DNA from 2 places in the Agromyces rhizosphaerae genome. Region 2 is predicted to be linked to the other one. Evidence: riboswitches for the same ligand, from Rfam matches in the RefSeq annotation. Region 2 holds a riboswitch; the other holds the start of a gene.
What was found. Region 2 has a riboswitch for glycine ahead of QMG39_RS10450 (L-serine ammonia-lyase). Riboswitches for the same ligand answer to the same signal wherever they lie in the genome.

Region 1 (11,318 bases), 570 kb from region 2:
GCTCGGTGCCGTAGACCTCCTCGAGCTGCTCCCAGCACTCCATGACCGAGTCGAGGTCGGCCATGTCGGCCATCGAGCAGCCGGCGGCGAGGTTCGGCAGGATGACGTCCTGTTCGGGCGTCGACAGCATGTCGGCGGTCTCGGCCATGAAGTGCACGCCGCAGAACACGATCGCCTCGGCCTCGGGCTTCGCCTTGGCGGCGTTCGCGAGCTGGAACGAGTCGCCCACGAAGTCGGCGTGGCGCACGACCTCGTCGCGCTGGTAGAAGTGGCCGAGCACGACGACCCGGTCGCCGAGCGTGGCCTTCGCGGCCTCGATGCGCTCGTGCAGCTCGTCCTGCGAGGCGGCGCGGTACGACTCGGGCAGGTCGCCCTGGCGGGGCGAGCCGGTCGGAATGACGTCGCCCATCGACGATCCCGGGCCGTAGCCGATCGGGCCGCGGTCGAACTCCCACGGTCCCTTCGCGAGCTCGGGCGTGCAGGTCTCGCCGGCCGTCGCGCCGGTCTGGATGAGCCGGATGCTGCGGTCGACGGATGCCGCGCGGCGGACCTGTGCCTCGTCGCGGGCGGGGGGCGTTGCGATGGTCATGCTCTCATCCTCGGGTGGGGCAGGATCGGGTCGGTCTCGCCCCGATCGGGGTGCGCGCCGTTGCCGAGCGCGCGGGTTCTGGCGAGCGGCCCGGCGTCGGCCAGGTCGATCGAGGCGTCGTAGCGGTAGAGCTTCGGCGGCCGGTGCGGGGTGCCCGACAGGCGCTCGCCGGTGTCGACGAGCGTGCCGGACGCTTCCATCGTGCGACGGAAGTTGGCGGGGTCGAGCCGGCGCTGCAGCACGGCCTCGTGCACCTCGCGCAGCTGCGCGAGGGTGAAGGTGTCGCCGAGGAACGCGTGCGCGATGCGCGCGTACTCCATCTTCGTGCGGAGGCGCCAGAGCGCGTACTCGACGATGCGGTTGTGGTCGAAGGCGAGCCGGCCGAGCGCATCGGCGGCGCACCAGCGCACGTTCTCGTCGGTCGTGGCGCGCTCGGCCTCGTCCGACTGCACGAGCGCCCAGTACACGACCGACACGACGCGGCCGCCGGGGGAACGCCCCAGGGCGCCGAACGTGTAGAGCTGCTCGAGGTACTTCGGCGCGAGGCCGGTCGTCTCGCCGAGCGTCCTGGCCGCGGCATCCGACAGCTCCTCGTCGTCGGGCAGCCAGCCGCCGGGCAGGGCCCAGTCGTCGAGATAGGGGTCGCGGGTGCGGCGCACGAGGGGAATCCAGAGCGAGGGCAGGCCGGATGCCTCGTCGCGGCGCAGCGCGAAGATCACCGTTGACACGGCGAGGCGCGCGTCGTGCGTGGGCACGGGCTCCACCGGCATCCGCTCACCCCCTAAATGTCACTCTGACTCGAAGCTCCCAGCCATCTTAGTGTCACCCTGACCCGAACACAAAACCGTGCCCGCGAACTTCCAGACCCGTCAATTCCCTGCACTCTGGCGAGCCAGACCGCAGTTTCCTGACGGGTCTTGCGCGTCGGGTCACGTAGGTGGCTCGAGACCCGTCAGAAAACTACGCTCCCAGCGGGGAGAGCGCAGTTTCTTGACGGGTCTCAGCGGGGCGGGAACGAGATCGGCTGAGTCTCTGGGTATTCAGGTGCGGGACATGCGGAGTCTGCGTTCGATTCGCTCCACCGTGTCGCGGGAGGCCGTCGTCGTGAGCGTCGCGTCAACGTCGTCCGAGGTCAGGCGGATCATGTGCCAGCCTGCGTCCTGGAGCCGTTCGATGCGTCGGATGTCACGACGGAAGCGTTCGCGCTCGCGATGCGAGTCGCCCTCGTACTCCACTCCGAGAAGGTCGTCCGGGTACGCGAGGTCGATCTCGGCGATGAGCTCGCCCTTCTCGTCGACGACTGGGTGGTTCAGCACCGGCTCCGGCAATCCTGCACGGCAGAGCATGAGCCGAGCTTCGGTCTCCTTCGGTGAACGGGCGCCCGCGCGCACGTCGACGAGTGCATCGCGGGCGCGAGCCGCTCCGCGAAGGCGCGGCGTTCGCTCGATCGAACGCTGGAGCGCCTCGTCTTCGGTGAGGGCAGGGAGATCGCCGTAGGACCCGCGGGGCGACACCAAGTAGTCGCCGACCGCGATGAGCTCGTCGACGGAGAGCATCCCGGCGAGGTGGCGCCAGGTGGTCGGAGCATCCGTCACTGGCAGACCATCGACCTCGATGACCTTGGTGCATCGGCTCGACAGCTCGTGCCCGACGACCCCGCGAGTGCGGGGCCCGCGCCACTTCCCGACGCTCGAGACGTGGACACGCGGGTCTCGTTCCAGCCTGCGGGGGAGAGGACAGCCCAAGAGCAGTGCGGCCGTGGTGTGGCTGAAGCACTGGCCCTCGGCGAGTCGCACCTGATAGGCCGACGCGAGCGGTGGTGCGTCTTGGGCGGACCGAACCCCGTGGAACGGAGCCACGATGTCGGATGCGGCGAGCCGCCGATGCCCGACGCCGTGCTGCGCGGCATCCCCAGTCGTGAATGACACGCGGGACACGAGATCGGCGGGGAGTCGGCTCGGACTTCGCATGCGGACACGGTCTTCCAACGAGCCGGACTTCGGCGGTGCCGCATGCGCTCACCCCCCGAGTGAGTGCCCGTTCGCACCTGTGGAGGACCAATGCCCGGGTCGCCGATACAAGACCCGTCAAGAACCTGCGTTCTCAGCGCTGGGAGCGCAGGCTCTTGACGGGTCTCGAGGCCACGGGGACGGGTCGTGCGCGAGACCCGTCAAGAAACTGCGCCATGAGGCGCGAGAGTGCAGGAGATTGACGGGTCTGGGGCCGGACTGGGATCAAGCGGCGCGCAGGCGGGGATTCGCGGGTTCGATTGGTAGGCTGTGCGCACAATCGCATATCGGGCCATCGACGCGTTGCGGGAGAGCCGGCTGGGCCGGCACCGAAGGAGCAAGCCTCCCCGCCAATCTCTCAGGTCACAGACCGCAGCGAGCAGGCCGCTCTGAAAAGCGGATGCCACGAGCATCCCGCCCACGGTGAAAGCGACCCCACGGGTCGTGAAACTCTCAGGCAGATGACAGAGGGGGAGTTCTCGACCGCGGCGACTGCCGCGCGCGCCGTGCGACGACAGGAGAACTCCGTGACCGAACGCCTGAGCCCCCTCGATGCGATCCACCGCGCCGCCGGCGCGACCTTCACCGACTTCGCGGGCTGGCAGATGCCGGTGCGCTACTCGTCCGACCTGGCCGAGCACAAGGCGGTCCGCACGGCGGCCGGCCTGTTCGACCTCTCGCACATGGGCGAGATCGTGGTCGTCGGCCCCGAGGCCGACCGCGCGCTCGACTACGCGCTCGCCGGGAAGCTCTCGGCCAGCGCCGAGGGCCAGGCGAAGTACACCCTGCTGCTCGCTCGCCACGGCGGCGTGATCGACGACCTCGTCGTCTACCGCACCGGCGCCGACCGCTACCTCGTCGTCGCCAACGCGGCCAACGTCGCCCACGTCGCCGACGAGCTGCGCGCCCGCACCGCCCCGTTCGACTGCGAGGTGTTCGACGAGTCCGACGACATGGCGCTGATCGCCGTGCAGGGCCCCAAGGCGCTCGATATCCTCACGAGTACCGCCGGATTCGGCATCCAGGGCGACGGCAACGACCACGACGACTTCGTGGATGCCGTGAGCGGCATGAAGTACTACCGCGCCGTCGCGGCCGAGTTCGCCGAGCAGCCGGTGCTGGTCGCCCGCACCGGCTACACCGGCGAGGACGGCTTCGAGCTCTACGTCTCGCCCGACCAGGCGCCCGCCCTCTGGGAGGCGCTCGCCGAGGCGGGCGAGGCGCACGGACTCGTTCCGGCGGGCCTCGCGAGCCGCGACACGCTCCGCCTCGAGGCGGGCATGCCGCTGTACGGCCACGAGCTCACGCGCGACACCTTCCCGGCCCAGGCGGGCCTCGGCCGCGTGGTCGCGCTCGGCAAGGAGGTCGACTTCGTCGGCCGCGCCGCGAGCGAGGAGGGGCCGGCGGCGGATGCCCCGGTGCTGGTCGGACTCGCGAGCGAGGGCCGACGCGCGGGCCGCGCCGGGTACGCGCTCTTCGACGGCGAGGGGGCGGATGCCTCCGAGGCCGGCGTGATCACGAGCGGCGCGCTGTCGCCCACGCTGGGCCACCCGATCGCCATGGCCTACGTCGCCCCGCGCCACGCGGCGACGGGCACCACCCTGTACGTCGACGTGCGCGGCACGCGCATCGCCGCGTCCGTCGTCGACCTGCCGTTCTACCGCCGCGAGAAGTAATCCCGCCGCCCACCGGCATCCGCCGCCCGCCAGCCACCACGAACCGCACCGCACGAGCACCGCGAACCACCACCCGAGGGGAACCCCATGACCGACCTGAACGACCTGAAGTACACCAGCGACCACGAGTGGGTGCTGATCGACGAGGACCCCGCCGAGGGTGTCGACGCCGGCGGCGTGGTGGTGGGCATCACCGCGTACGCGGCCGACAAGCTCGGCGACGTCGTCTTCCTCGAGCTGCCCGAGGTGGGCACCGCCGTGGCCGCCGGTGAGGTCGTCGGCGAGATCGAGTCGACGAAGTCGGTGGGCGAGCTGATCTCGCCGGTCGACGGCACGGTCACCGAGGTCAACGAGCGTGCGGTCGAGGAGCCCGAGCTGCTCAACAGCGACCCGTTCGGCGACGGCTGGCTGATCAAGGTCACGGTCGCGGAGGTCCCCGCCGACCTGCTGAGCCTCGAGCAGTACCGCGAGGTCACGGGCGAGTGAGCGACACGTACGACCTCGACGCCTTCGGGCGCCGGCACATCGGCACCACCCGCGACGACCAGCGCCTCATGCTGGCGACGCTCGGCTACGACTCGCTCGACGCGCTCGTCGACGCGGCCGTGCCGAGCGCGATCCAGATGCGCGAGGTCATCTCGTCGTCCATCCCCGAGGCGGCCACGGAGCGCCAGGCGCTCGCCGAGCTGCGCGCGCTCGCCGACGAGAACACCGAGCGCACGTCCATGATCGGCCTCGGCTACTTCGGCACCATCACCCCGGCCGTGATCCAGCGCAACGTGCTCGAGAACCCGTCGTGGTACACGGCCTACACGCCGTACCAGCCGGAGATCTCGCAGGGTCGCCTCGAGGCGATGCTCAACTTCCAGACCATGGTCGCCGACCTCACCGGGCTCGACACGGCGAACGCGTCGATGCTCGACGAGGGCACGGCGGTGGTCGAGGGGATGCTGCTGGCCCGACGCGCATCGAAGGCGAAGACGAGCCGCTTCGTGGTCGACGCCGACGCGCTGCCGCAGACCCTCGCGCTGCTGCGCTCGCGCGCCGAGGCCGTGGGCATCGAGCTCGCGGAGCTGCCGCTCGCCGAGACCGACGCGGCCGAGCTGGGGGAGTGCTTCGGCGTGTTCGTGCAGTACCCCGGGGCATCCGGTCGCATCTGGGACCCGTCGGCCGTGTTCGAGGCCGTGCACGCGGGCGGCGGGCTCGCCGTCGCCGCGGCGGACCTCCTCGCCACGACGCTGGTCACCCCGCCCGGCGAGCTCGGCGCGGACGTCGCCGTCGGCACCTCGCAGCGCTTCGGCGTGCCGATGGGCTTCGGCGGGCCGCACGCCGGCTTCATGGCCGTGCGGAAGGGCCTCGAACGACAGCTGCCCGGCCGGCTCGTGGGGGTGTCGCAGGATGCCGCGGGGCATCCGGCCTACCGCCTCAGCCTCCAGGCGCGCGAGCAGCACATCCGCCGCGAGAAGGCCACGTCGAACATCTGCACCGCGCAGGTGCTGCTCGCCGTGATGGCCTCGATGTACGCGGTGTACCACGGCCCGCGCGGACTGCGCGCGATCGCCGCCCGCACCGCCGGCATGGCGCACCTGCTCGCCGGGTGGCTGTCCGACCTCGGCCAGACGGTCGTGCACGACGCTTACTTCGACACGATCCGCGTGGTCGTGCCCGGCACCGCCGACCGCGTCGTCGAGCGCGCCCGCGAGCTCGGAGTGCACCTCTGGGCCGCCGACGAGGCGACCGTGCAGGTGTCGGTCGACGAGACCACCACGTTCGACGAGCTGCACCTCGTGACGCGCGCCTTCGGCGGGCCCGAGGAGCGGGGCGACGCCGCGCTCGGCGCCACCGCGATCCCCGACGCCCTCGGCCGCACCACCGCTTACCTCGAGCACCCGGTGTTCAACACGCACCACTCCGAGACGGCGATGATGCGGTACCTGAAGCTGCTCGGCGACCGCGACTACGCGCTCGACCGCGGCATGATCCCGCTCGGCTCGTGCACCATGAAGCTCAACGCGGCCACCGAGATGCAGGCCGTGACCTGGCCGGAGTTCGCCAACCTGCATCCGTTCGCCCCCGAGGCCGACGTGGTCGGCTCGCTCGCGCTCATCGAGCAGCTCGAGTCGTGGCTCGCCGAGGTGACCGGGTACGACACCGTCTCGCTGCAGCCGAACGCGGGCAGCCAGGGCGAGCTCGCGGGCCTGCTCGCGATCCGCGGCTACCACCGCGCGAACGGCGAGGCCGAGCGCACGGTGTGCCTCATCCCGCAGAGCGCGCACGGCACCAACGCGGCATCCGCCGTGCTCGCCGGCATGCGCGTGGTGGTCGTGGCCTGCGACGACCGCGGCAACGTCGACCTCGACGACCTGCGCGCGAAGATCGACGCCAACGCGGCCGAGATCGCGGCGCTCATGATCACCTACCCGTCGACGCACGGCGTCTACGAGCACGACGTGATGGACATCACGCAGGCCGTGCACGACGCCGGCGGCCAGGTCTACGTCGACGGCGCGAACCTGAACGCACTGCTCGGCACCGCCCGGTTCGGCGACTTCGGCGGCGACGTCTCGCACCTGAACCTGCACAAGACGTTCTGCATCCCGCACGGCGGCGGCGGCCCCGGCGTCGGCCCGGTCGCGGCGAAGGCGCACCTCGCGCCCTACCTGCCCGGCCACCCGATGGCCCAGCGCGCCGACCACCGCGAGCTCGTCCACGGCGGCGGCCCGGTCTCGGCGGCGCCCTACGGCAGCCCGTCGATCCTGCCGATCTCGTGGGCGTACATCCGCATGATGGGCTCCGAGGGGCTGCGCGAGGCGACGGCCGCCGCGGTGCTCGCCGCGAACTACGTCGCGGAGCGCCTGCGCGAGCACTTCCCGGTGCTGTACACGGGCGACAACGGGCTGGTCGCGCACGAGTGCATCCTCGACGTGCGCCCGCTCACCCAGGCGACCGGCGTCACGGTCGACGACGTGGCGAAGCGCCTGATCGACTACGGGTTCCACGCGCCGACCATGTCGTTCCCCGTCGCGGGCACGCTCATGGTCGAGCCGACCGAGTCGGAGGACCTGGCGGAGCTCGAACGCTTCGTCGAGGCGATGATCGCGATCAAGGCCGAGGCCGACGCGGTGGGCCGGGGCGAGTTCCCCGCCGACGACAACCCGCTGCGCAACGCCCCGCACACGGCCGAGTCGATCGCGGTCGGCGAGTGGACGCACCCGTACACCCGCGAGCAGGCGGTCTTCCCGGTGCACTCGCTCGTGCGCACGAAGTACTGGCCGCCGGTGCGCCGCGTCGACCAGGCCTACGGCGACCGCAACCTCGTCTGCGCGTGCCCGCCCGTGGAGGCGTTCGCGTAGGGGCCGAGCGGATGCCTCGGGCGGGCCGCCTCAGTGCCGGCTCGCCCGCGCGGCGCCGGCGAGTGCTGCCGCCTCCGTGCGCGAGCCCACGCCGAGCTTCCGCAGCACGGCGGAGACGTGCACGCTCACGGTCTTGCCGCTGATGAAGAGGCGTTCGCCGATCTCGCGGTTCGACAGGCCCGCGGCGACGAGGTCGAGCACCTGCTGCTCGCGGGCCGTGAGCTCGGCGTCGGCGCCGCCCGCCTCCGGGGCGCCGACTCGCAGTCCGGCGCGGCCGGCGACGTCGTCCGCCATCCGCACGACCAGCCCGCTGCCGAGCGCCTCGGCCTCGGCGCGCCCCTGCGCGATCCGCTCGGCGGCGCGCTCGCGCTCGCCGGCGTCGAGAAGCGCGGTGCCCTGGCGCACCAGCCCGTAGCCGAGCAGGTGCCGGTGCCCCTTCCCCTCGGCGAGGAGGTCGAGCGCGGGCTGCCAGACGCCGGCCCGCTCGGCCGGGTCGTCGGTCAGTTCGGCGAGTGCGATCGCGGTCCAGACCGGCGCCGACTCCCAGCCCTGCAGCGTTTCGAGCGCGGTCCGCAGGTCGTCGGCGGGTCGCGGCGGTGCGATGCCCCGATCGCGCATCGCACCGATGATGCGCGCGGCGAGGGCGAGCAGCAGCAGCCGGTCGGCGGGCCGGTCGTCGCGCCCGTCGAAGATGATCGGCTCGAGGCGGGCGAACGCGGCCGCGGGGTCGCCGTTCGCGAGCAGCAGCTCCGCCTCGTCGTACGCGGCGCCGGTCTCCACCTGGCGTTCGATGCGCCCGACCTCGTCGCGACGGCCGCGGATCATCCGGTTCCAGTCGTTCGCCGCATCGAGGTCGCCCGACCAGACGAGCATCCAGAGCTGCATGTGCTCGAGGAACCGGCGGAACGCCATGGGGGCGTCGGAGCGCAACGTGCGTTCGAGCACACGACGCGCCCGGTCCCACTCGCCGATGGCGAAGAGCGGCTCGGCCGCGTTCGACGCGAGCATCACGCCGGTGCCGCGCTCCTCACCACGTTCGCGCGCCTCCTCGAGCGCCGTCTCCGCGACCTCGACCGCCTCGCGGTAGCGGCCGAGCTGGAGCAGCGAGTCCGACAGGTTGATCGCGAGGCGCACGCGCGGGGCCCAGTCGTCGCCGGCGAACTCGCGGGCCTGGGCGAACCGCTCCATCGCCTGTTCGACGCGACCCCGGTCGACGAGCGCGACTCCGGCGATGTTGGCGCCGATGGAGGCCGCGCGGCGACCGTCCTCGCCGACCGATGCCCCGACCTCGAGTGCCCGCTCGGCGATGTCGAGCGTGTCGTCGCTGCCCTGCATCATGTGCGCCGCGCTCAGGTCCGCGAGGATCTCCGCGCGGACCACGAGCGCCTCATGCGACGGGTCGTCGGCGATGAGCGCGAGCCCGCGCTCCATGAGCGTCTGCGCGCCGGGCTCGCCGATGCGGTACAGGTCGCGCCCGTTGTCGCCGAGCAGGCGAGCCATGAGGAGCGGGTCCTCGCCCGCGGACTCCATGGCGAGTTCCGTCAGGGGAATCGCGCGCACGGCGCTGCCGGCAGCCCGATGCGCGTGCGCCGCCGCCTGGAGCAGGTCGACGCGCGACATGCCCGCGGTCTCCTCGGCGTCGGGCACCTGGTCCCAGATGTCGATCATGCGCTCGGCCATGGCCGCGACCGTCGACATCGCGTACGTGCGCTCGGACTCCTCGATCGCCCGCCTGGCCGCGGCGAACGACTCGTCGAACCGCCGGGCGGCGAGGAAGTGGGTCGAGACCTCGACGTCGACGCCCGGCCCGGGGCGGTCCTGCAGCGCCTCCGCGTACCGCGCGTGGTGCCGCGAGCGCTCGCCGGGCATCAGCTCGCCGTCGACCACCTCGCGAACCAGCGCGTGGCGGAACGCGTAGCCCGATCGGTCTGCGACGACCAGGCCGCCGTCGACCGCCTCCCGGATGGCCCGCTCCATTCGCGCGGACTCCCCGTCGTGCACGATCTCGAGCAGGTCGTGCTCGACGCGCAGCCCGCCGACCGCCATCAGCCGCAGCGCCGCGCGCGTGTCGGCGGACATCCGCTCGTAGCGCGCGGCGAGCAGGTCGGTGAGCGAGTGCGGCAGGTCGTGCGGGTTGGCCCCCAGCAGTTCCTCGACGAAGAACGGGATGCCCCCGCTCCGCTCGGAGAGCTCATCGACCCGGTCCGCGTGGGCGGCGCCCGCCATCTGCGCGACGTCGTCGCGGGTGAGGCGCGGCAGCTCGATGCGCGAGACGGCGCGGAGCCGGTCGAGCTCGGCGAGGTCGGTGCGCAGGCGGTGCCCGCGCGGCAGTTCGGCCGTGCGCGCGGTGAGCACGAGCATGGCGCGGGCGTCGCGCAGCAGGCGGATGGCGTACTGGACGACGGCCATCGTGGAGGCATCCGCCCAGTGCACGTCCTCGACGACGAGCACGAGCGGACGCTGCTGGGCGAGTCCCTCGACGAGTCGCAGAAAGCCCTCCTCGAGCAGGCCGGCACCGCCGGACGGGTGGGCATCGCCGCCGCCGGGGAAGAGCGTGCGGAGGGCGTCGGAGGAGGGGCCGGCGGCGTCGCGGGCCGCCTGCTCGCCGAACTCGCGCACGAGCGCGCGCACCACCTGGCGGATCGGGATCAGCGGCGCTCCGGCGTCCGCCAGCTCGATGCACTGGCCGCGCGCGACGAACGGCTCCTCGAGGCCGGACGTGAACTCCTCGACGAGGCGGCTCTTGCCGATGCCGGCCTCGCCGCCGACCAGCACGACCCGCGTCTCGCCGCCTCGCGCGGCCTCGTACGCATCGCGCAGAGCCTGCATCTCGGCGCGCCGACCCGCCATGCTGCGAGTCGGTGCGGCGCCCACGGCGTCATCCTCCCACAGCGACGCGGCCCGCGGTCGGTGCCACGGGCCGCGTGCCGGTGTGCGGTTCAGAGGTGCCGGGTGCGCATCACCGCGGCGTCGTGGTGCACGCGGGCGAGGTGCCGGATACGCAGGCGGCGGCGTGCCCGGCGGAAGGCACGCACGAGTGCGCGGTCGATGCGGTGCCAGGCGTGCTCCGGGAGCTGGCCGCGTTCGGCGGCGACGCGGCGGTGCTCGAGCTCGACCGCCTGGCGCTTCGCCTCGTGGGCGTAGAGCGACTCGGCGATGACGGTGTTCGCGTAGTACATGATCCGATTTCCCCCTCGTGTGCGGTGCGTCGGGATCGCGCCGCCACCACTTCAGACTGCCGCCACCCACCGACCTCCGCATCGGAGCGTGCACCGGTCCTGTGGTCGGTCAGCGAGGACACCGGCTCGGTGCCCGCCGGGCGCGTGCGTCGGTGCCAGCAGCGTCGCTCGTGCGTGCGGACACCGAGGTCGCTCGGGTCCGCATCGCCGGCTCCGACGCCTCAGGACGCGCGGCTCTCCGCACCCGTACGGGCGAGCACGGCGGCCTCGGTGCGGCTGGAGACCCCGAGCTTGCGCAGCACGGCGGAGACGTGGACGCTCACGGTCTTGCCGCTGATGAACAGCCGCTCGCCGATCTGCCGGTTCGACAGCCCCTCGGCGACGAGGTCGAGCACCTGCCGCTCGCGGGCGGTGAGCGCGTCGTCGGGTGGGGGCTCCTCGCGGATGAGCGCGCCGCGCCGGGCGACGTCGTCGGCGAGTCGCACGATGAGGCCGGCCCCCAGCGCTCGCGC
Region 2 (11,318 bases):
GCCTGGTCGAGCGACACGTGATGCGTGCCGTCGCCGTGCATCGCGATGCGGGCGGCGTTGATGGCCTTGCTGCTCGCGATCGCGTTGCGTTCGATGCAGGGGATCTGCACGAGCCCGCCGATCGGATCGCAGGTGAGCCCCAAGTGGTGCTCGATGCCGATCTCGGCGGCGTTCTCGACCTGCTCCGGCGTGCCCCCGAGCAGCGCGCACAGCCCCGCCGCGGCCATCGAGCACGCCGAGCCGACCTCGCCCTGGCAGCCGACCTCCGCGCCCGAGATCGAGGCGTTGCGCTTGAACAGGATGCCGATCGCGGCCGCGGTCAGGAGGAACCGCACGACCGCGTCGTCGTCGAGGTCGCGCACGAACCGGTCGGCGTAGTGCAGCACGGCCGGCACGATGCCCGCGGCGCCGTTCGTGGGGGCGGTGACGACGCGACCGCCGGCGGCGTTCTCCTCGTTCACGGCGAGCGCGTAGAGGTTGACCCAGTCCATGGCGCGCATGGCGTCGACGTCGTCGGCCGCGGCGTCCAGCTTCCGGAACAGGCCGGGCGCGCGCCGCCGCACCCGCAGCGAGCCGGGCAGCAGCTCCTCGTCGCTCGTGCAGCCGTTGTCGACGCACTCGCGCATGACCCGCCAGACGCGCAGCAGCTCGGCGCGCGTCTCGGCCTCCGGGCGCCACGCGTGCTCGTTCGCGAGCATGACATCGGCGATGTCGATCCGCTCGCGGCGGCAGTGCTCGAGCAGCTCCGCCGCGGTCGCGAACGGGAACGCGAGCTCCACGCGCTGTTCGACGACGGCCGGATGCCCGTTGAGATCGTCGGCCACGAACCCGCCGCCGACCGAGTAGGAGGTGGTCGCGCGCACGCTCGCCCCCCGAGCGTCGAACGCCTCGAACGTCATGCCGTTCGGGTGGCCGGGCAGGCGCTTCCGCAGGTGGAGCACGACGTCCTCGGCGGGGCGGAACACGATCTCACGGATGCCGCCGAGACGGAGCGCGCCCTCCTCGGCGATCCGGGCCACGCGCGCGCCCACGGTCGCGGTGTCGACGGTCTCCGGGTGCTCGCCGAGCAGGCCGAGGATGACCGCGGCGTCCGACCCGTGCCCCCTGCCGGTCGCGCCGAGGGACCCGTAGAGCTCGACCCGCACTCGGGCCACCTCGTCGAGCCGGCCGTCGGCCGCGAGCCCGTCGACGAACAGGCGCGCCGCGCGCATCGGCCCCACCGTGTGCGACGACGACGGGCCGATGCCGATCGAGAACATGTCGAGTGCGCTCAGCACGGTGCGCACCCGGCGATGAGGGGTGCGGATGCCCGGGGCATCCGCTCGGGTGCCGAAGCGTCGGGACAGGTCATCGGAACTCCCAGGTCGTGGCCGGCCGCGCCGGCGTCGGGTGGTTCCTCCCCGCTCTGTCGATGACCTGAGAGATTCGCGCGACTCGCGCCGCCTTGCCCCGTCGGTGAGCAGGCCTCGGCCTGCTGCTTTCCAGAGTTCCCTGTCGTGGCGGTACGGGTGCCTGAGAGATTCCCGGGGAGGGGCTTGCTCCTACGGCGCCGCCCGGCGGACCGGGCGGGCTCTCCCGCCACGATGCGGGTATTCGGTTGTGGTCGTCACGCTAACACGCACGCGGCACATGCCGGGACGGTCGCCATCCCGGCCAACGTGCGGCCCGGGCCGGCCCAATCCCGGCTCGATGGGTTCCGTGCGGGCCACGCCACTGGCTAGCATGACCGCCACACTGCCGATCGGGGGGAACCGTGATGAGCATGCAGACCGATGATGAGGCGACACGCGCAGAGCAGCTCCTCCGTGACTCGCGGCACCCGTCCGAGGCGCCGGCGTTCGTCCTCGCCGTGACCGCAGTCGGCGTGGTGTTGGCGATCGGCCTCTTCGCCGTATTCAGCCCCGCCGTCCTTGGCGGCCTCCTCGCGATCGTCGGTGTGGCGCTCTTCATCTGGCTCAACTTCCAGATCGGTCGGGTGCGCATGCGCGCGCATGCTGTTGCGGTGACCTCGGCGTCGTTCCCCGCGCTGCAGGAGGTCATAGACGACGTCCGCTCGCGACTGGGCTACCGCCGTCGCGTCGATGTCTTCGTCGTGCGCGGGCAGGCGACCGCCGCCGCCACCTACACCTACTTCGGTGTCAACGCCATCCTCCTGGACGGCTCGGCGATCGCGGACCTCGACTCGGAGCGCCGCCGGAGCGAGGTGCGTTTCCTGCTCGCCACCGAGTTCGGGCACCTCCTCGCTCGATTCTCGTGGTGGGTTCCCGCACGCGTTGCGGTCACGAGGCTCGGACTCCAGCAGGTGCTCGCGCCGTTCGTCGCGCCGTGGCTGCGCGCGACGGTCTACACCGGTGACCGCCTTGCCTACCTCTGCACCCGCGACGTCGACGTCAGCATGAACGCGATCCACCGAGCGCTGGTCGGGAAGGACGCCGCCGCCGACCTTCGTCCGAGCGGACTCATCGAGCAGGCCGGGTCGGTCCGCCAGTCCTTCATTCTGCGAGTCGCCGAGATCCTCCCCTCGACTCCGCACACGACCAATCGCTACCTCGAGCTGCTCGCATTCATCGCCCAGGTGCAACCCGCCGACTTCGACCGACTGCGCGACGCCGTCTCTCCGAAGGCCGCGGCCGTGATGACGCAGCTCGTGCCGCCCCCGACCCAGCCGGTCGGCCTGCCGCCCGCGGCCGCCGAAGGCTGAGGCGGGGACCCGCCCGCGCGGGATCGCCTCAGAGCACGACGTCGTCGAACGACTCGAGGCGGATGCGGCGGGGCCGGAGCGCGGGCGCGGCCAGCACGTCGGCCGGTACGAGGTCGCCGAGGTCGACCCCCGCGACGGCGGCGACGTCGGCCACCGGCACCTGGAACGTGCGGAACGGGCCGAGCGGCGGCACGACGTCGAGGTCGCCCACCACGCCCATGCGCCGCGCGAGCTCGTCCGCGTTCAGCTGCGGCGTCTGGTCGAGCAGGAACGCGGCCGAGACGAGCGCGCCGCCCGAGACCCACGCCACGACCTTCCAGAACGACAGCGGCACGCGGATGCCCCGGTACTCCGGGTCGGTCGGGCGCAGCACCGGCGCGGTGAAGACGCTGATGCGGGCATCCGTCGTCTCGGCGAAGGCCAGCACGTGGTCCTCGAGGCCGAGCCAGAGCTCGCGCGACTGGTTGAAGCCGCTCGCCTGGGGCGCCGCGTTCGGGTAGGTGAAGGTGTCTGCGTTCGCCTGCGCGGCCACGTCGGGCGCGCCCCAGACCGGGTCGCGCCGGCGCACGAGGTGGCCGCGGTCGAGGTCGTTGCGCAGGTACACCTCGGGGCCCGCCTGCTGGTCGGCCGGCACGCGGTCGTCGAGCCGCCAGTCGTCGTCGCGCGGCAGGTCGAGCAGGGCCGCGCCGTCGACGTTCACGCCCGTGACCGCGGCGAACCGCCGCGACGTGTCGAGCAGCACGCCGAAGTGCGTCGAGTCGAGCAGGACGTGCTGCCCCGGCGGGGCATCCGTCACCCGCGGCAGCGGCACCGCGACCCCGAGGAACTCCTCGTCGTAGCCCGCGCCGATCTCCCCCATCGCCCGCGTCCCCGGCCTCAGACCCGCCGGGTGCGGAGCCGGTAGTCGTGCAGCGCGCGCACCGCGTGGTCGCCCGGCTGCACCTCGGCGAGCGCCTGGCCCGCGGCATCGGGCACCGGTTCGTCGGACGCGGCCGACAGGTGCACGGCCTCGCCGCCGTGCACCTCGTGGTGCAGCCGCTCCATGTCGGCGTCGAGCTGCGCGGCCGTGACCGCGGCCTGCTTCAGCCCGTCGAGCAGCTCGGCGGGCACCTGCGCGTCGTACTTGTAGTAGATCTTGTGCTCGAGGCTGGCCCAGAAGTCCATCGCGATGGTGCGGAACTGCACCTCGACGAGCACCGGCACGATGCCGTCGGACAGGAAGATCGGCACCTCGATGATCGCGTGCAGGCTCTGGTAGCCGTTCGCCTTCGGCTCCGCGATGTAGTCCTTCACGCGCACGACGCGCACGTCGGACTGGCTCGTCAGTACGTCGAAGACGCGGTACACGTCGGAGACGAAGCTGCACGTCACCCGCACGCCGGCGATGTCGGTGATCTGCTCGCGGATCGCGTCGAAGGTCGGCTCGACGCCCTTGCGCTGTATCTTCTCGACGATCGAGTCGGCCGACTTGAGGCGGCTCGAGATGTGCTCGATCGGGTTGCCACGGTCGGAGGCGGCGAAGTCCTCGCGCAGGATCGACAGCTTCGTCACGATCTCGTCGATGCCGAACTTGTAGCGCTGCAGGAACCGCACGAACTCGTCCTGCAGCGTGCGCAGGGCCTGCAGGCTCTGGTCGTCGACGCCGTCGAACGCAGCGGCAGCGCTGTCGAGGTCGGGGCCCGGGGTCGTTGGGGTCACGCGACGAACCTACGGGTGCTGTCTCTGCGTCCGCTGTGCACGCGCGGTGCGGCGGCATGGTACGGCGGCGGATGCCCCAGGGCCGGCGCCCGCCCCTCGTCGCTCCGGCCGCGTGTGCGGGCGCCCGGCGCGCGCGTGCGAGACTGAGCGCCATGCGTGCAGTCCTCGCCGTGCTCGCGGCGGCCGTGTGCTTCGGCACCACCGGCACGGCGCAGGCCCTCGGGCCGGAGGCCGATCCGTTCTCCCTCGGCGCGGCACGCATCCTCATCGGCGGCGGGGCGCTCGCGCTGATCGCCCTCGTGCTCGCGCGCCGCCGGCCGCGCGACGACGAGCCGCTCGTGCCCGAGATGCCCGTGCTCGACGATGCACCCACCGGGTCGGCGCCCGTGACCGACCCGCGCCGGGCGCGCCTCGTCTCTGCTGCCATCGTGGTCGCGGGCGCGCTCGGCGTGCTCGCCTACCAGCCCGCGTTCTTCGCGGGCACCGAGCGCAACGGCGTCGCCGTCGGCACGGTGGTCGCGCTGGGCTCGGCGCCCGTGCTCACCGGCCTGCTCGAGTGGGCGGTCCGCGGGCACCGCCCGTCGGGCCGCTGGGCGCTCTCGACGATCGTCGCGACCGCGGGCATCGCGACCCTCGGCCTCGCGAGCGGCGACGCCGAGCACGCGATCGACCCGCTCGGGCTCGCCGCCTCGCTCGGCGCCGGGCTCTCGTACGCCGTCTACGCGCTCGCCAGCAAGGGGCTGCTGGAGCGCGGGTGGTCGGGCTCGGGCGCGATGGGCGCGCAGTTCGGTCTCGCCGCGGTGGTGAGTCTGCCGCTGCTGCTCGCGACGGATGCCTCGTGGCTCGCCACGCCCTCCGGGCTCGTGATGGGGCTCTGGCTGGGCCTGGTCACCACGACCCTCGCGTACCTGCTCTTCGCGGCGGGCCTGCGCCACCTGACTGCCGCGACCGTGTCGACGCTGACGCTCGCCGAGCCGCTCACCGCGACCCTGCTCGGGCTGTTCCTGCTCGGCGAGCAGCTCCCCGTGGGGGCCGCGATCGGCCTCGCGGTACTGGCCGCGGGCCTCGCGATCCTCGCCGTGCCGGTCGGGCGGCGGGCGCAGCGGGCGACGTGAGCGCCTCGGGCCCGACCGGTCGTCAGGGCGTGCCGAGGAGCGCGGCCTCGAGGGCCTCGGTGATCGCCGCGAGCGACTCCTCGCGCGGCATGGTCGACTCGCCGTCGCCGGGCTGCACGCCGTAGTCGCCGAAGTCGGCGTGGTTGGCGCCGTCGAGCTCCACGAAGACCGCGTCGACGGGTAGCAGGCCGGCGTTGCCGGTCACGTCGTCGGGCGTCGTCAGCCCGTCGTTCGAGCCGCTGATGCTCAGCACCTCGAGGCCCGAGTCGGCCAGGTCGTTCGCGCAGTAGCTGCCGAAGAGCACGAGCCCCGCGGCATCCGACTCGCCCTCGCCCGCGAGCATGCAGGCGCGCACGCCGCCGAGCGAGTGCCCGCCGACCCACCATTCGTCGACGCCCGGCGCCGCGGCCGTGAAGTCGTCGAGGCTGCGGACGTCGAAGAAGGCGAGGTTGAGGGTCGGCTTGGTGATCACGACGGTGGCGCCGGCCTCGACCACGCCCGAGAGCACGCGCAGGTAGGCGTACGGGTCGACCTTCGCGCCCGGGATGAAGACGAGGCCCGTGTCGGAGGCGCCGTCGGCGGGCTCCATGACGATCGAGTCGGGGGTCGAGGTGATCGTGATCGCGGGGTTGCGCCACGCCTCGAGAGTGGCGTCTCGCTCACCCTGGAACACGGTCTGCGTCCACGCGACGAACACGACGACGAGCAGCACGAGGGCCATGACCGCCGCGGCGATCCATCGGAGTACGTGCTTCATCCGCGGTGTTCGCCGGGCGCGCGCGCGAACCGGTCCGTTGCCTCGATCATCGCGTCGAGGATACCCGGCTCGTCGAACGCGTGCCCCGCGTCGGGGATGATGCGCAGGTCGGCCTCGGGCCACGCCTGGTGGAGGTCCCACGCGGTCATCACCGGCGTGCAGATGTCGTAGCGGCCCTGCACGATGACGCCGGGGATGCCGCGCAGGCGCTCGGCGTCGCGGATGAGCTGCCCCTCCTCCCACCAGCCGCCGTGACGGAAGTAGTGGTTCTCGATGCGCGCGAACGCCGTGGCGTACTCGGGCTCGGTGAACTTCGCGATGGTCTCGAGCTGGGGCAGCAGCGTGATGGTCGACGACTCCCAGCGCGACCAGGCGATCGCCGCCGGCTGGTGCACGTTCGGGTTCGGGTCGTCGAGCAGGCGACCGTAGGCGGCGATCATGTGATGCCGCTCGCGCTCGGGCACCTGGTCGAGGAAGTCCTCCCACAGGTCGGGGAAGATCGCCGACGCGCCGCCCTCGTAGAACCACTCGAGCTCGGATCGGCGCAGCGTGAACACGCCCCGAAGTACGATCTCCGTCACGCGGTCGGGGTGCGTCTCGCAGTACGCGAGGGCGAGCGCGCTGCCCCACGAGCCGCCGAGCACCTGCCAGCGGTCGATGCTGAGGTGCTCGCGCAGCTTCTCGATGTCGGAGACGAGGTGCCAGGTGGTGTTGACGCTGAGGTCGGCGTCGGGCGCGCTGGCGTGCGGGATGCTGAGGCCGCACCCGCGCTGGTCGAACAGCACGATGCGGTACCGCTCGGGGTCGAACAGGCGCCGGTGCGCCGGGCTCGTGCCCCCGCCCGGCCCCCCGTGCAGGAACACCACGGGCTTGCCGTCGCGGTTGCCGGACACCTCCCAGTAGATGTGCTGTCCGTCCCCCACGTCGAGCATCCCGGTCTCGAGCGGCTCGATCTCCGGATACATCTCGCGCATGCTTCAGGATATCGGGGTCGAGGATGCCTCATGCGGCCGCCGCCCAGCGAGTCGGCGTAGCCTCGGCCCATGCGACCGACGCCCCACGCAGTGCTGCCAGGCCAGGAGTCCGTCTGGGACTACCCCCGGCCGCCCGCGATCGACGCCTCCGGCGAGCTCGTCGAGGTCGTGCTCGGCGGCGCGGTCATCGCCTCGACGCGCGACACCGTGCGCGTGCTCGAGACGAGCCACCCGCCGACCTACTACCTGCCGATGTCGGCGTTCGCCGAGGGCGCGCTGTGGCCGGCGGCGGGCAGCTCGTTCTGCGAGTTCAAGGGCGGGGCGCGCTACTTCGACGTGCTCGGCGGCGGCACGGTGGCCGAGCGGGCGGCGTGGAACTACCCGGCGCCGACAGCGGGGTTCGAGGTGCTCGCCGACCGCGTCGCGCTGTACCCGGGGAGGATGGACCGCTGCACGGTCGACGGCGAGCGCGTCCGGCCGCAGCCCGGCGGCTTCTACGGCGGCTGGATCACGGACCGGGTCGCGGGGCCCTTCAAGGGGGCGCCAGGCACGATGGGCTGGTGAGCGTCACGGCTCGCCGCCGGCACGGGTAGGCTCGCGCACATGAGCGGATCACCGGTCACCATCACGATCACCGGCGCCGGAGGGCAGATCGGCTACGCGCTGCTCTTCCGCATCGCCTCGGGCGCGATGCTCGGGCCCGACACATCAGTGCGGCTGAAGCTCCTCGAGATCCCGCAGGGCCTCGGGGCCGCCGAGGGCGCGGCGCTCGAGCTGCAGGACGCGGCGTTCCCGCTGCTCGACTCGGTCGACGTGACGGATGACGCGGGGCGCGCGTTCGACGGCGCGAACCTCGGCCTGCTGGTCGGCGCCCGCCCACGCGGGCCGGGCATGGAGCGCGCCGACCTGCTCGAGGCCAACGGCGGCATCTTCGGCCCGCAGGGTGCCGCGATCAACGCCGGCGCGGCCGACGACGTGCGCATCGTCGTGGTCGGCAACCCCGCGAACACCAACGCGCTCATCGCCGCCGCGCACGCGCCCGACGTGCCGCGCGACCGCTTCACCGCGCTCACCCGGCTCGACCACAACCGCGCGCTCGGGCAGCTCTCCGAGGCGCTCGACGCGCCCGTCGGCGAGATCTCGCGCGTGGCCATCTGGGGCAACCACTCGGCCACGCAGTTCCCCGACGTGTCGCACGCGACCGTGCGCGGTCGCCCGGTGCCCGAGGTGCTCGACGAGGAGATGGGGCCGGATGCCGCGCGCACCTGGCTCTCGGACGTGTTCATCCCGCGCGTGGCCCAGCGCGGCGCCGAGATCATCCGGGTGCGCGGGTCGAGTTCGGTGGCATCCGCCGCCTCGGCCACGATCGACCACGTGCGCGACTGGGTGCACGGCACCGACGGCGCGTGGACGAGCGCGGCCGTCGTCTCGACCGGCGAGTACGGCGTGCCCGAGGGGCTCATCTGCTCGTACCCCGTCACCGGCGCCGACGGCACCTGGCACGTCGTGCCTGGCCTCGAGCCCGACGCGTTCGCCGCCCAGCGCATCGCCGCCTCGGTCGAGGAGCTCGTCGCCGAGCGCGACGCGGTGCGCGCGCTCGGGCTGCTCTAGCGCACAGCAGAGCGCGACGCCGCGGGTGCGGCGCCGCGCTCCTCGTCGCCGGGATCAGTACAGGCGATCGATGAACTTCTGCAGATTGGCGATGTAGTTCTCGTTGGTGAGCTTGTTCTCACCCGGGTGGATCCCGGTGAAGACGGCGCGCGGCTTCTGACCGGGACGCGAGATGATCGCGTACCAGCCACCCTTGCGGACTCCGGTCTTCCCCTCGATGTTGATGAACGACACAGGCATTTCTCTCTCCTTCAGTTGGCATCGCACCCGCGGTGCGATCGATTCAGTACAGGCGATCGATGAATTTCTGCAGATTTGCGATATAGGTCTCGTTGGTGAGCTTCTTCACACCGGGGTGGATGCCCGTGAAGACCGCACGCGGCTTCTGACCAGGACGCGAGACGATCGCGTACCAGCCGCCCTTACGCTCACCGGCCTTGCCCTCGATATTGATGAATGAAACTGGCATGTGTGCTCCTTCAGCTTGAGAGTGATCGGACGAGTCGAGTCGACCGAACCGAATCAGTACAGGCGATCGATGAACTTCTGCAGGTTGGCGATATAGGTCTCGTTGGTGAGCTTCTTCACACCGGGGTGGATGCCCGTGAAGACCGCACGCGGCTTCTGACCAGGACGCGAGACGATCGTGTACCAGCCGCCCTTGCGCACCCCGGCCTTGCCCTCGATGTTGATGAACGAGAGGGGCATTTCGTCATCCAAAAGACTTGAGGCCGAGGCTTCGTCGTAGGTGCCGTTGTATTCCCAATGCCACGCCTCCGGCGCATAACCTCCCGGCTCAGCCCATGATGGGTGAACCCACCCGAATGACGGCCCGTTTGCTTTGAGCCACGTGTAGATCGGATTCGACCAATCCGTTCGCCCCACGCCCACGTCGATCGCGAGGGCCCATCCATGATTCGAAGTGCCGGGTTCCGCTGCGTAGTTGCAGTTGCCTTGGGCACACCAGTAGTTCCGTGCTTCCACCTGGCCCGCATAGTCCCGATAGCCATCGTTGATCGGCAAGTCGTACCCAAAGGATGTACTGAAATTCTCGTTCAACGCCAAGAGCGCCACGACCGCATCCGACCGGAGCAGATACTGCGATCGCCAGGGAATTGGTGTCAGTGCGGACAACGGGATCTGGCCGTTGGAGTACCCTCCCCACGCATCCGCGGCGGCAGGCTCAGCGAGCGCTCCGATCTCGAACGCGGTGAGTCCGGCCGCGGCAAGCACTGATGCCGAGACGAACATCCTTCGCGTCATGCCGTTTTCTTCGACTTCGATTTCGATCTCGTCATCCATATTCGGAGAGTAGCGACTCAAAGACGTCGAAATCTGAGCCCACTGGATTTGTGGATATCTCGAACAGAATCGAATTGCCCGACGAATTCTCACGAATAGCCGGCGTATTCTACCCGTATTTCTAAAGTGATATTCGCTCGAATACAGCCAGACGGGAAATGCGCGGACACGTGGGCTCGTCTAGGCTCGACGCGTGGCCACGCAACCCTCACCCGCAGCACGCCGGAAGCAGATGATCGTCGGCATCGTCATGGGGCTCGTCATGGGCGTCGTGATCAGCCTGATCACCGGCTTCTGGCTGTGGCTCGCGGCGGGCGCCGCGGTCGGGCTCGCCACGGGCGCGCTCATGAAGCCGCCCGCCGAGTAGGCCGGGCGCAGCGCAGAGCGGCTCAGACGACGAGGGCCGACCCGCTCAGCGGATCGGCCCTGCGTGTCGGTACCGCGCTACTTCTTCGACTTCTCCGGCACCGGCGCGGTGCCCGAGGCGCGCTGGGCCTCGAAGTAGGCGCGCGCCTCGTGCTGGCGCTCCGCCTCGGCGCCGGTCGCGATGCTCGCGCGCAGGTGCTCGGGCTCGAAGCCGAACGCGTCGACCAGGTCGAGGGCGTGCGGGCGCAGGCGCGCGATCAGACGGTCGACGTAGGCCGTGACGGCCTGGGCGCGCTGCGGCGAGAGGCGGCCGTGGATGAGGTACCACGACATGTGCTGCTCGAGCAGCCCGAGGCCGAACAGGTCGCGCAGCCAGGTCAGCACCTGCTTCGTCTCGGCGTGCTCGGTCTGCTCGAGGCCGCGCGTGAACGCCTCCCACTGGAGCAGCTCGGCGTGCGCGCGCGCCGCCTCGATCAGCTCGTTCTGGTTGGCGTTGAACAGGGCCGCGGACTCCGCCTTGGGGAGCTTGCGGGCGTCGCGCAGGCGGCCGGCGATCTCCTCGACCATGGTCTCCACGCGGTCGGTCAGCAGGCCGCGCTGCGTGTCGGGGTCGCGCAGGTCCTTGACCGAGCGGGCGGTCGAGCCGAAGTCGCTCACGGTCTGCGCGATGCGGCGCAGGCCGCTGCCGTGGTACGCGCGGTCCGCCGCCTGGGAGACCACGTAGCGGGCCAGCGCTCCGGCGTCGGCACCCGCGAACTTGCGCGAGAAGTCGGTGAGCAGGCGCTTGGCGACGA

Region 1: it holds a riboswitch for glycine, as region 2 does, so the genes downstream of both, gcvT (glycine cleavage system aminomethyltransferase GcvT) here and QMG39_RS10450 (L-serine ammonia-lyase) in region 2, are expected to answer to the same signal.

The regions. Positions count from the first base shown of each region.
Region 1 is NZ_BSDP01000001.1:2,787,398-2,798,715, forward strand. It holds gene nadA (quinolinate synthase NadA) at 1-589, opposite strand, end outside; gene QMG39_RS13185 (NUDIX hydrolase) at 586-1,359, opposite strand; gene QMG39_RS13190 (putative endonuclease domain-containing protein) at 1,630-2,184, opposite strand; glycine riboswitch at 2,895-2,981, shown strand; glycine riboswitch at 2,983-3,073, shown strand; gene gcvT (glycine cleavage system aminomethyltransferase GcvT) at 3,126-4,274, shown strand; gene gcvH (glycine cleavage system protein GcvH) at 4,362-4,760, shown strand; gene gcvP (aminomethyl-transferring glycine dehydrogenase) at 4,829-7,627, shown strand; gene QMG39_RS13210 (ATP-binding protein) at 7,658-10,477, opposite strand; gene QMG39_RS13215 (hypothetical protein) at 10,567-10,806, opposite strand; gene QMG39_RS13220 (helix-turn-helix transcriptional regulator) at 11,028-11,318, opposite strand, start outside.
Region 2 is NZ_BSDP01000001.1:2,220,958-2,232,275, reverse strand. It holds gene QMG39_RS10450 (L-serine ammonia-lyase) at 1-1,259, opposite strand, end outside; glycine riboswitch at 1,404-1,487, opposite strand; glycine riboswitch at 1,491-1,588, opposite strand; gene QMG39_RS10445 (M48 family metalloprotease) at 1,763-2,701, shown strand; gene QMG39_RS10440 (DNA/RNA non-specific endonuclease) at 2,730-3,560, opposite strand; gene QMG39_RS10435 (GTP pyrophosphokinase) at 3,578-4,399, opposite strand; gene QMG39_RS10430 (DMT family transporter) at 4,552-5,514, shown strand; gene QMG39_RS10425 (alpha/beta hydrolase) at 5,537-6,271, opposite strand; gene pip (prolyl aminopeptidase) at 6,268-7,245, opposite strand; gene QMG39_RS10415 (DUF427 domain-containing protein) at 7,315-7,809, shown strand; gene QMG39_RS10410 (malate dehydrogenase) at 7,849-8,856, shown strand; gene QMG39_RS10405 (hypothetical protein) at 8,911-9,096, opposite strand; gene QMG39_RS10400 (hypothetical protein) at 9,140-9,325, opposite strand; gene QMG39_RS10395 (M15 family metallopeptidase) at 9,379-10,158, opposite strand; gene QMG39_RS10390 (HPP family protein) at 10,352-10,525, shown strand; gene QMG39_RS10385 (acyl-CoA dehydrogenase family protein) at 10,603-11,318, opposite strand, start outside.